DNA from 2 places in the Anaerofustis sp. NSJ-163 genome. Region 2 is predicted to be linked to the other one. Evidence: predicted binding sites of a transcription regulator. Region 2 holds the regulator's gene; the other holds the start of a gene.
The links. Region 2 encodes NrdR, which represses ribonucleotide reductase genes. Its sites were predicted from a motif close to CACNANATNTNGTG; they were not measured.
Positions count from the first base shown of each region.

Region 1 (6,394 bases), on a different contig from region 2:
CAGAAGTTTCATCTTTTCCATAAAAGACATCTTCCTGAATATTCTAAGAAAAGTTGTCTTAATATCTCTATCTGCTAAAGTAAGCTTTGCTCCTATTTCTTCGGCAGTATTTATTGCATTTATCATTTCCTGCCCTGAGTTAATATCAAAACTTTCGGCAATTCTTTTTTGATAAGAACTTAAAATAAGGTTTATCAAAAGAAGAGTCGTTTTCTTTTCCTTAATAACATTTACGATGTCCGTATCCTGCCATCTTTCATTATTTTTAATTGAAGAATATCTACCCTCATCAAGCTCTATACAGACATTATCGGGCTTTATTTCTCTTATCATTTCTTCAACTTGAATGGCACTTTCTCTTGATACGTGTGCCGTACCTATAAGGGTAATTTCTTTACCGTTTATATTAAGCTGTTTAACTGTTTCAGACATTTTGCCTCCGTAAAATAATTACAAATTACCCCCTTAAAAAAGGGGGTAATTTATTTTATCATTTTTTATTTAATTTATAAAGCATATTTAAAAAATTTTAGCTGCAACCTGTTGTTGAACCGCAGTCTGCACATACTTTACATGTTCCGTTTCTAAAAAGTCTGTTTGATGAACAAACCGGACAAACCTCTCCATACACTCTTGTTGTATTTGGATCGTCTTTTATCTGTTCATAGCTAAGCTGTTCTTTTTCTTGTCTTTCTTCTTTTATTATTTTATTGCTTATGCTGTCGTTTATTTCTTCTTCTTGTGGTTTTTCCGGTTTTACTTCAACTCTTGTAAAATCCCCAAGTTCTATATCTATTATCTTACTTAATAAATCAGCAATACTTGAAGCATTTTTAATGTAAGGATGTCTTGATACAAATCCGCTTGGTTCAAATTGTTGACCTCTTAGAAGTCTTGAAATTTCCTTTGCAGGAATGTTGTATTGAAGCATATTTGATATTGATTTTGAAAGAGAAGCAAGCAGTCCTTTTACTACTGTTCCTTCTTTATCTGTTGAAACAAATATTTCAGACATTCTTCCGTCTTGGTAGAATCCTATTGTTACATATAATTCAATATCACCTATCTTAGCAGCATGAGTTCTGCTTCTTCTCATTCCGTCAGGTTTAATTCTGTGAAGTGTTCCTCTCTTACAATGTTTTGCATAATCAAGAAGTCCTTGATATGTAAGATCTTCCAAAGAATCGCTTTCACTTTTTATTGATGTATTAAGAGGTTGAGATGCCTTTGAACCATCTCTGTAAACAGAAATAGCTTTAACCCCTGACATATAAGAAAGTTTATATATATCGCTTATGTCTTCATAAGTTGCGTTAGAAGGCATGTTTACTGTTTTTGATACAGAACCGCTTATAAGAGGTGTTACTGCCGCTACCATTAAAACATGTCCGCTTGGAGAAATCTCGTTTGCAGTTTCAAATATTTTCTTATCCTCTTCTCTTAAGTGTGGTGCATCATTTAATGAATAGTGCATAAAGCTTCCTATTTCATCTTTTTCAAGAAGATAATCTTTAATATCTTTTATTTCTTCTTCTTTATATCCTAAATTTCTAAGAGCAATTTCCAATATTGGATTTACAAGTTCCATTGTTCCCCCGCCTGAAAGGGATTTATAAACAACGTTTGAGTAGAAAGGCTCAAGTGATGTTGCACCGCAGTCCATAGCAAATGAAATTGTTCCTGTTGGAGCAATAACAGTTGTTTGAGCATTTCTAATTCCGTATGCTTCGGCATGTTCAAGAGCTTTTGTCCATAAAATTCTGCTTGCATTTAAAACTTCTTCAAGTCCCATTTCAGAAATTACATCTTCATCAAGTTTTAAAGGAACATAATCAAGCCCTTCAAAATTATCATCTAAAGCAAGAGAACATCTTGCAGAGTTTCTAAGTACTCTTAACACATATTCAGCATTAATATCAAATTTTTCAAATGGTCCGACACTTCTTGCCATTAAAGCAGAAACAAGATAAGATTGTGCGGTCATAATAGAGCATAATGCCGCAGTTAAGTTTCTTCCTTCGTCGCTGTCGTATGGATAACCGAATACCATAAGAAGTGAAGCCATATTTGCAAGTCCAAGACCTGTTGTTCTAAACATATAACTCTTTCTTGCTATTTCTTCAGTTGGGAATTGTCCCCAGTGAATTGATGCTTCAAGAACAAGTTGTATTAGAGAAATCAAATGAATATAATCATTTAATTTAAAGATTCCTTCTTCTTCGTTATAGAATCTGTAAATATTAATTGACGCAAGATTACAAGCAGTATTATCAAGGAAAGCATATTCACTGCATGGGTTTGTTGCGTTTATTCTGTTGTATTTTGCACCTACGTTTCCGTCTTCACCTGCAGGGCAAGTATGCCAAGCATTGAAAACATCATCAAATTGAACCGCAGGGTCTGCACAGTTCCATGCTGATTTACAAATTAAATCCCATAAGTCTTTTACTTTAACTTCCTTATTTACTTCTTCATCAACTCTTCCTTTAAGTTCAAAAGTAGCATCAGGATTTTCTCTTAAGTTTAAGACTTTTTCCATAAATTCTCTATTTAGTCTTACAGAGTTATTTCCATTTTGTCCGCTTACTGTTTGATATGCTTCACCGTCCATTGAAGTATCATATCCCATTTTGCCAAGAGCTCTTACTTTATCTTCTTCTCTTGCTTTCCAAGAAATAAAATCTTCAATTTCAGGATGGTCAATATCGGCTATAACCATTTTTGCAGCTCTTCTTGTTGTTCCACCGCTTTTTATTGCTCCGGCATTTCTGTCAAAACCTTTTAAAAAGCTCATCATACCAGAAGATTTTCCGCCGCTTGAAAGTTTTTCGTTTAATGCTCTTAGATTAGAAAAGTTAGTTCCTACCCCTGAACCGCCTTTAAATAACTTTGTTTCTGTAACGTATTGTTCAGAAATAGAATTATCACCAAGCAATGTATCTTTTATAGAAAGAATAAAGCAGGCTGAGGCTTGTGTTCTTGTGTATCTGTCTTTACTCTTCTTTACGCTTCTGCTTTCAGGGTCAAAGTAGAACATATTGTCACTTTCACCGCTTATGCCATAGTTTCTCTTTATTCCTGTGTTAAACCATTGTGGAGAGTTTGGAGCCCACATTTGATTTAAAAGAGCATAAGCTACTTCATCATAAAAAATATTATATTGATTTTGAGTTGTTATAAGCCCTTCATCAACAAGAGCATCTGCCCAAAATCCTACCATTCTGTCCACTACTTGCTTTATGCTTGTTTCGTGTCCGTTATCTTTTCCTACCCCTGCTTTTCTAAAATATTTTGATGCTATGATATTACATGCATTTTTTGAATAAAATTCAGGGAATTCCAAATCGTGCATTTCAAAAATATTTTTTTGAGTTTTATAATCAAAAATCTCAACATCTACGGTTTTATATTCAAATAAATCATAAACCGTAATGCTGCTATCTTCTTCAAGTCTTTTGGTAAAACGTCTTTTGAAAATATTGTTTACACTTAAATTATCCATAAAGTTCACCTTTCTTATGTAAAATACTCTACCACATATAGTATAAATTACATACATTAATACAATTATTAGTATATCATTTATTATTGTAATTGCAATACGTTTTCTATAACAAAAAACAAAAAAAGAACGCTATAAAACGTTCTTTTTATTTAATTCTTTAATTATGTTTTCTATACAGTTTTTAAAATAACCGTTATTGCTTACTTCAATATCACAGTATTTTTTATATAAACCAATTCTGTCATTATACAAATTATAAATATGCTCTTCGTTATTTTTTAGAAGTGGTCTGTCTTTACCGAGATTTTTGGATTTTAATATATTTTCAACACTTCTGTTTATAAATACTATTATGCTTGTTTGTTTAAAATAATCAATGTTTTCTTTCCTTGTGACTATTCCGCCTCCTGAAGAAATAAGAGTGGAGTTTAATTTTGAAAGCTCTTTTGAATAAAAGGTTTCTATATCTCTAAAACTTTCTTCACCGTCTTTAAATATTTCACTGATTTTTTTGTTTGTCTTTTCTTCAATGTAATTATCCATATCTATAAAAGTTAAACCAAGCTCTTTTGCCAGTTCCTTACCTATACTGCTTTTACCACAGCCCGGCATACCGATTAATAAAATATTCTTTTGCATTTTTATATTTCCTTTTTAAGTTTGGATATAATCTTATTTGTATCTTCTTTTGAAATTACAAAGTCATTCCATATTTCTTCAGATTTTAAACCTTGCATAATAAGCATTTCAATTCCGCCGCAAGTTTTCTTATCTAAGTTTTCGCCTATTTCCATAAACTTTGTTTTTAGCGGATTATAAACAACATCAATTACGTAATCAAAGTTTTTGATTATATCTTCATTAACAGGAGAAAAATCAACTTTAGGATACATTCCAACAGGTGTTGTATTTATTATTACCTGAGCTTTTATTTCTTTTAAATCTTCATAGTCGATTAAATTAACATCATTTTTAGATTGTTTGTCGCTTTTGTTACGGCTTACCAAATAAACCTCTTTTGCACCTAAATCCTTAACGCAGGAAATAACGGCCTTGCTTGCGCCGCCGCTGCCTAGTATTACAACCCTACTATTATTTATTTCTACATTGTTTACGTTAAGCTGATACATAAAACCATAATAATCGGTATTATATCCGTAAAGTTTTCCATTAACATTTTTTATTGTATTAACGGCACCGATTTTTTCAGCCTCTTCGCTTATAAAATCCAAACCATCCATAACGGTTCTTTTATAAGGAATAGTTACGTTTATTCCGTCAAGATTATTTTTTTTCATAAAATCTTTTATATTTTTTGCCGTATCAACATCTATTTCATAAAGCTCATACTCATAGTTTAAATTTAATACATCAAAAGCCGTATTATGCAAAATTTTTGAAAAACTATGAGGTAATTTTTCACCAATTAAACCAAATTTTTTCATATCTATCCTTTATATGTTCCAAGAATTCTTATATATGGCAAATCACCGTCAAGTCCGTATAACATTTTTAAAACATTGCTATCTTGTAAACTGCCGTCAAAATTAATGTAAATCGTAAATTCTTTTCTGTATATATTTGTTTCTTTTGAATCTATTTTATTAATGTGGATATTATAATTTGCAAAGTATCTTATTAAATGACTTAATGATTTAGATTTATTGTCGATTTTAACAAGTAAATCTACTTTAGTACAATCTTTGCAGAAATATTTATCTTTACCAAGAATTATAAATTTGTTTAAATCTTCAAGTTTATCAGATTTATTTTTGTTTATTACGTTTAAGTTATCATCAACAATAAACTTATCTTTTATATAAACATTATCATAAGTTTCAAGAAGAGAATACATTTTTGCGATATGCCCGTCTCCGGCATTATCTAAAGCTAAAAAGGCAAAGTCTATTTCCCCGTTTGAAACAGCTTTTAAAATATCTTCGTATTCTTCAAATTTAATTACTTCAAGGTCTTTGTTAAAATATAAATTCATTGCATCTATTGACAAATGATTTATTTTATCTATGTAACCTATCTTATTAGCACTTTCAATCAAATCAATAGTATATTTTTCTTTTATTATGTTTATTGCCTTATCGGCAATTGCTTTTCTTTGAAAATTCTTACTTATATCCATAATATGATTGAAAAAGTCGGCAATCTCTTCTGAATAATCTTTGTTTTTAAGATTGTTTATTGCATTTTCAACTACTTGTGCTTCTCTTTTGGTATTTAATACTTCGATATTATTTTCTTTTTTATACTTCGCCACGTCTACGACAGTATTCATTCTTTCTTCAAAAAGTTTAACTAACTCTTTATCTATTTCGTCAATTCTTCTTCTTGATTCTTCCAAACTTTTCATACATAACTCCTAATCACATAACAAAAAATCATATAAACAAATTGCACTTGCTGCTTCTATTACAGGAACAGCTCTTTTTACAATAACGGGATCGTGCCTTCCCACTATTTCCAAACTTGTATTTTCTTTTGTTTCGACATTTATGGTTCTTTGTTTTCTTGCGATGCTTGCAGTTGGTTTTATTACAACACTAAAGCATATAGGCTGTCCGTTTGATATTCCTCCAAGAACTCCGCCGTTGTTATTTGTGAAAGTTTTTACATTGCCATTTTCATCATAATAATATTCATCGTTTGCTTCACTTCCAAGCATATCAGCAAAAGCGAAACCTTCGCCAAATTCAACGCCTTTAACGGCTGGAATGGAAAATAGAATATGGGACATTCTTGATTCAATACTATCAAAAAACGGAGAACCAATACCTGCCGGATAACCTATTATACCACATTCTACTATTCCTCCAATGCTATTTTTTTCATTTTTTACATTTAAAATTACATCTTCCATCTCTTTTTGCCTTGTTT
Region 1 covers NZ_JAMYJV010000001.1:41,643-48,036, reverse strand. Annotated here, with positions in the region: gene M6G78_RS00200 (TraB/GumN family protein) at 1-432, opposite strand, end outside; gene M6G78_RS00195 (vitamin B12-dependent ribonucleotide reductase) at 530-3,502, opposite strand; gene M6G78_RS00190 (shikimate kinase) at 3,635-4,144, opposite strand; gene aroE (shikimate dehydrogenase) at 4,147-4,950, opposite strand; gene M6G78_RS00180 (chorismate mutase) at 4,953-5,870, opposite strand; gene aroC (chorismate synthase) at 5,880-6,394, opposite strand, start outside.
Region 1: M6G78_RS00195 (vitamin B12-dependent ribonucleotide reductase) is a predicted target of NrdR. The motif match lies at 3,532-3,545, and genes of this name have one in related genera.

Region 2 (6,394 bases):
TTTTTACATCCTCTATTATTTCATGGGTTTTGCTTTCTCTTATGGCAAACTCATATTCGTCTTTATCAAATTCTTTAACCATGTTTACAAAGGCGTGAACGGAAAAAGCATAATGCTGTGTGGAAACAGAGAATATTCTTTTTGATGGAGTTTTATTCATATATCTTTGCTCCAAAAGTTCTGCTTGTTCTATAACTTGTCTTGCGTATCCCAAAAATTCGGCACCATCTGAGGACAGAGATATACCTCTGTTTGAACGGACAAATATTTCAATGCCAAGTTCGTTTTCAAGTTCTTTTACGGATTTTGAAAGACTTGGTTGAGTTATGAATAATCTGCTTGCAGCTTCGTTTATTGAGCCGCAGTTTACTATTTCTATTATGTATTTAAGTTGTTGTAATGTCATTTTGTTTTACCTAAATTTTACATTCCTTTAATTTTTCTTTAATTAGTATGCAATATATTATATCATACAAAAATATAATATACATATAAATTGTTTTAGAAAGTAAAAGAGGGGATTTATGCAAGAAACACTGTTAAGTTTTATTAGAGATTACGGATATATTGGGATAATGATTTTAATACTTGTTGAAAATATTTTTCCACCGATTCCTTCTGAGGTTGTTTTGTTGTTTGGGGGATATATGGTAGTTGCAGCAGGGTTAAACCCGATTGTTGTAATTATTTTTGCAACGATAGGTGCAATTCTTGGTGCGGTTATACTTTATATACTCGGGTATATGTTTAAAAGGGAAAAACTTAGAGATTTGTTTTCCAGTAGATTCGGAAAAATTTTACATTTAAAACCTGAATATATTGATTTAAGTTATAATTGGTTTTTAAAATTTGAAAATAAGGCTGTGTTTATATGCAGATGTATACCTGTAGCAAGGAGTCTTATATCAATTCCTGCGGGACTTTCCAGAATGGAATTTTCTTATTTTATTATATTAAGTACACTTGGTACATTGATATGGAATACTTTACTTGTTTTTCTTGGTGTTATTCTTGGAGATGCATGGGAAAGTTTTCTTCCTTATTTTAAAAGCTATTCAAACATAGTTTGGATATTGATTTTTGCTTTCATTATTATTTATATTTTAAGATACAAAAAAGGTAAAAAATAGCCGATATATAGGCAAATCTTGACAAAAAAATAAACTTAATATAAAATATTACAAAGGTACTATTTTCATAGGACCTTTGTTTTTTATAATTAAAAAGATAGGAGAAATTGTAATGGAGGCAAACCAAATAGGAATGCTTGCGGTCATATTTATTTATTTAATAGGTATGGTTGTTATTGGAGCATTTTTATCAAAACAAAACGAGACGGCTCACGATTTTTATTTAGGAGGAAGAAAACTTGGACCTTTTGTAACGGCTATGAGTGCCGAGGCCTCTGATATGAGTAGCTGGTTACTTATGGGACTACCTGGAGTTGCTTATTTATCAGGTATAGCCGATGCAGGATGGACAGCTTTAGGTCTTGCAATAGGTACATATGTAAACTGGCTTATTATAGCAAAAAGAATAAGATTATATACGGAAGTTTCAAAGAACTCTTTTACTCTTCCTGATTTCTTTTCAAATAGGTTTAGAGATAAAAAGAAGATTTTAATGCTTATATCTTCATTATTTATAATTATTTTCTTTATTCCTTATACTGCTTCAGGATTCGCTGCTTGTGGTAAATTATTCTCAAGTTTATTTGGTATTGATTATTTTACCGCAATGGTTGTAAGTGCAGTGGTTATTATTTTATATACAGCAATGGGAGGTTTCCTTGCTGCAAGCACTACAGATTTTATTCAAAGTATAATCATGTCAGTTGCTCTTGTTATTATTCTTGTTTTTGGAATAAGTGCCGCAGGCGGTATGGATATGGTAATAAGTAATGCAAAAGAACTTCCGGGATATTTAAGTATGGTTTCAACTCATAATATGACAACGGGCAGCGCTGAAAGTTACGGCTTTTTAACAATCGTTTCAAAAATGGCTTGGGGACTTGGCTATTTTGGAATGCCTCATATATTACTTCGTTTTATGGCTATTGAAGATAAAGACAAACTTAAAATTTCAAGAAGAGTTGCTTCTATATGGGTTGTAATTTCTATGTTTGCTTCTATTTTGATAGGTATAATTGGTTATGGAATGACAAAAGCATCTGTTATTCCATTCCTTGAAGGAACATCTTCTGAAACAGTAATAGTTCAAATTGCAAATGTATTAAGTACACACGGATGGATATTTGCTTGCTTTGCAGGTGTAATACTTGCAGGTATTCTTGCATCAACAATGTCAACTGCGGATTCACAGCTTCTTGCTGCTTCTTCAAGTGTATCTGAAAATATCATAGGTGGTGTTTTTGGTAAAAAACTTGACGGCAAAATGAGAATGGTTGTAGCAAGAGGATGTCTTATTGCAATTGCTGTTCTTGGTATTATTCTTGCTAAAGATCCAAACAGCTCTGTATTCTCAATTGTATCATTTGCATGGGCAGGTTTTGGTGCTGTATTTGGACCAGTTGTATTATTTGCTCTTTTCTGGAGAAGAGCTAATAAATACGGTGCAATAGCTTCAATGATTTCCGGTGGAGTTATGGTATTCTTATGGAAATATGTTATAAGTAATTTAGGTGGTTTATTTGATATTTATGAATTATTACCTGCTTTCTTAACAGGTTGTATATTTATGGTTGTGGTAAGTCTTCTTACTCCTGAACCTGAAAAAGAAATAACTGATGAATATGATAAAGTACAAAGTTTATTATAATTTTTCATAAAAGCGGAGTTATCCGCTTTTTTATTTTTGTTTAAATAATTTATATATTCTTAAGGTTGAGTTAAATAAAAATATATTATATAATTTTTATATATTTTAGGAACGAAAGGTGATAAAAATGAAGTGTCCACATTGCGGTTTTAGCGAAAGTAAAGTTATAGATTCAAGACCTACTGATGATAATACGGCTATAAGAAGGAGAAGAGAGTGTTTATCTTGTGCAAAAAGATTTACAACTTATGAAAAAATAGAAACGATACCTTTAATTGTAGTTAAGAAAAATGGTACTAGAGAAGCTTTTGACAGAAATAAACTTATGAACGGTATAATAAAATCATGTGAAAAAAGACCTGTTTCTATTGAGCAGATAGAACATGTTGTAAATGAAATAGAAAGTAATATTCAAAAAATAGCAAAGAAAGAAATACCATCAAATTTAATAGGCGAAGAAATAATGAAATATTTAAAGGATTTAGATGAAGTTGCTTATGTAAGATTTGCGTCTGTCTATAGACAGTTTAAAGATGTTAACAGTTTTATGGATGAACTTAAAAGTATGTTAAATGAGCGAGGAAATAAATAATGGAAATAAAAGAAACCGTTATTAAAACCGAAAAACTTTTAAGTGGGAATATCTTTGATGTAAAAAGAGATACAGTTATACTTCCAAACGGAAATGAAGCAACAAGAGATAATGTTGAACATATGGGAGCTTGTGCTATTTTAGCAATAGATGAATATGATAATGTTATTTTAGTAAAACAGTTTAGATGCTCTATTTATGATGTTACAGATGAAATTCCTGCTGGAAAATTAGAAAAGGGAGAAGATCCTGATGTTGCAGCTTTAAGAGAGCTTGAAGAAGAAACTGGGTATACTTCTCGTAATATAATCCCATATATGAAATTTTATCCTGATATAGGATTAGGTAATCAACTAATATATGTATATTTAGCAAAGGATTTGGTTAAAACCTGTCAAGATTTGGATGATGATGAGTTTATAAATGTATATAAAATAAATATAAAAGAATTAAAACAAAAGATTTTTGAAGGAAAAATAACAGATTCAAAAATTATTGTTCCCTTTCTTAAATATTGTTTAGAAAATAATATATAAACAGTCATAAAATAAAAATAAGGACATACCTTTTATTAATAGGGCATGTCTTTTTTTGTGTCACGAAAAAATAAGGAATAATATTTTATGGTTAGAGAATTTATAAATTATCATTTTAAGGAAAACAAAAATAAATATTTATTTTTTCTTATTGTTTTTCTTCTTGGGATTATAATAGGGGGAGTCAGTATATATTTTTTAAGTTCTACACAATTGGATGAGCTTAAAGATTACATAGGTTCATTTTTTGAACTCATTACAAAAGATACATCAAGTATTGACAGTAAAAGAATTTTTAATCAAACAATGTATTCGGATATAAAAATATATATATTTCTTCTTATTTTGGGGTTAAGTGCAATAAGTATTTTATATTCCATAAGCATAATGTTTTACAAAGGTTTTTTGTTTGGTTTTGTAATAACATTTTTTATATCTTCTTATGGATTTAAAGGATTTTTATTTTTAATAAGCGTTTTGATAATTCCAAATATAATTAAAAATTCTGCACTGATGTTTGCTTTTGTGATGTCTTCTTGTTTTAAAAGTTCAATTCAAAAAAATAATAAAAATAAATATGGTAAAGTGAGAAATTCCTCTTTTTATCTTAGATATACAATATATATAGTAATAGCTTTTTTATTTAATGTTATGGGGATATGTTTTGAAAGTTATATTGCTCCGATGCTTATGGTATTATTTTCTTCTTCTTTTTTATAATAACATTAATATTTATATTTTACTTTAATAAATATTAAAAGGGAGGAGAAAATTATGTTAAAAAGAATAAGTGCTTTAGTATTAATATTTGCTTTTTTGTTTAATATTATGCCTATTTTTGTAAAAGGGGCAGAAGAGGAAAAAGTAGATTTGAACATAAAAAGTAAGGCTGTCGTTTTAATGGATTCTTCAAGCGGAAAAGTTTTGTATCAAAAAAATATGAATGATAAACTTTCTTTGGCAAGCGTTACAAAAGTTATGACTATACTTTTGATATTAGAAGCCATTGATAATAAAATCATAAATATGTCCGATATGGTTACAATATCAGATTATGCAAGCAGTATGGGAGGAAGCCAGCTTTATCTTGAACAGGGAGAAATGCGAAGTGTCGAAGAACTTTTAAATGCCATAATAATTGAAAGTGCAAACGACGCTTGTGCCGCAATGGGTGAATTTATTGGAGGAAGCATTGAAAAGTTTATTTTAATGATGAACGAAAAAGCAAAGAGCCTTGGAATGAAAAATACTCATTTTGTAAATTCAAACGGGTTGCCGGCTGATAATCATTATTCCAGTGCTTATGATATTGCATTAATGACAAAAGAGGTATGTAAGTATCCTGATGTTTTTAAAATAAGTTCCACTTGGCAGAAGACCATAAAAATAGGTAAAAATAATGATAAAGAGAGACTTCTTAATAATACAAACAAACTTTTAAAAATGAATGATAATGTTGATGGGTTAAAAACGGGATATACTGCTGATGCGGGACACTGTATTTCTGCTACGGGTAAAAAAGGAGATCTTCGTCTGATTGCTGTTATTTTAAATGCTCCCGATTCAAATACTAGGTTTGAAGAAGCAAATAAGCTTTTAAACTATGGTTTTAGCAATTACAAAGGAACAAATATTGTAACTAAGGGAGGAGAGTTTGGAGAAATTAAAATAAACAAAGGTTATGAGGATAATGTTAAGGTAGTTGCAAAGGATAATTTTACGGTTTTAAGCGGTAAAAATGAAAATGAAAAATATACAACCGATATAAAATTAGATGGTATCGTTATGAATGCACCTGTAAAAGAAGGGCAGAAAGTTGGGGTGATAAATATAAAAGAAGGAAGTAATGTTATAGGAAGTGTAGACTTGGTTCTTTGTAAAAAGGTTGAAAAAATAAATATGATAACATATGTGTTAAATATGTTTAAAGAATTTATCAGTGTATAGCTTTAATATTTTATTACATAAGTTCATTATAAAAATAAAATCCCGAAATATATCGGGATTTTTTATGTTAGTTTAATTTTAAATTTTTTGAATGCTCGTATATTCCTTTTATAGCCTGTTCGTTATTGTCTGTTTGTACACATCCAAGTGCGTTTTTAGGTTTGAAACTTCCGTGAAAATCACTTCCACAGGTGTAAAATAAATTATTTTTTATTGCATAATTTTTGTACTTTTCACGTTGCTCGTTTGTATGAGATGTATAATATGCTTCAACACCGTCAATTCCATATTCCTTAAGCTCGTCAAGTATATGTGTTTCATCTTTTATGTCGACTCCCGGATGAGCTATTACACAGGCTCCACCTGCATTTTTTATAACTTTTATTAAATCTTTACTACTTGGCATATAAGTAGGGGCATAAAGTTCTTTGCCTACTCCGAAAGCTTCTCTGGAAAGAGTTATTATGCTTTCAATATTTGGCTGTAATCCATGTATTAATCGGTGGTTTCTGTTTTTTTCTTCAATTAATATAGCATGAAT
Region 2 covers NZ_JAMYJV010000002.1:95,326-101,719, reverse strand. Annotated here, with positions in the region: gene M6G78_RS02790 (LysR family transcriptional regulator) at 1-406, opposite strand, end outside; gene M6G78_RS02785 (DedA family protein) at 525-1,130, shown strand; gene putP (sodium/proline symporter PutP) at 1,243-2,778, shown strand; gene nrdR (transcriptional regulator NrdR) at 2,906-3,370, shown strand; gene M6G78_RS02770 (NUDIX hydrolase) at 3,370-3,906, shown strand; gene spoIIM (stage II sporulation protein M) at 3,994-4,626, shown strand; gene M6G78_RS02760 (D-alanyl-D-alanine carboxypeptidase family protein) at 4,681-5,853, shown strand; gene M6G78_RS02755 (PHP domain-containing protein) at 5,921-6,394, opposite strand, start outside.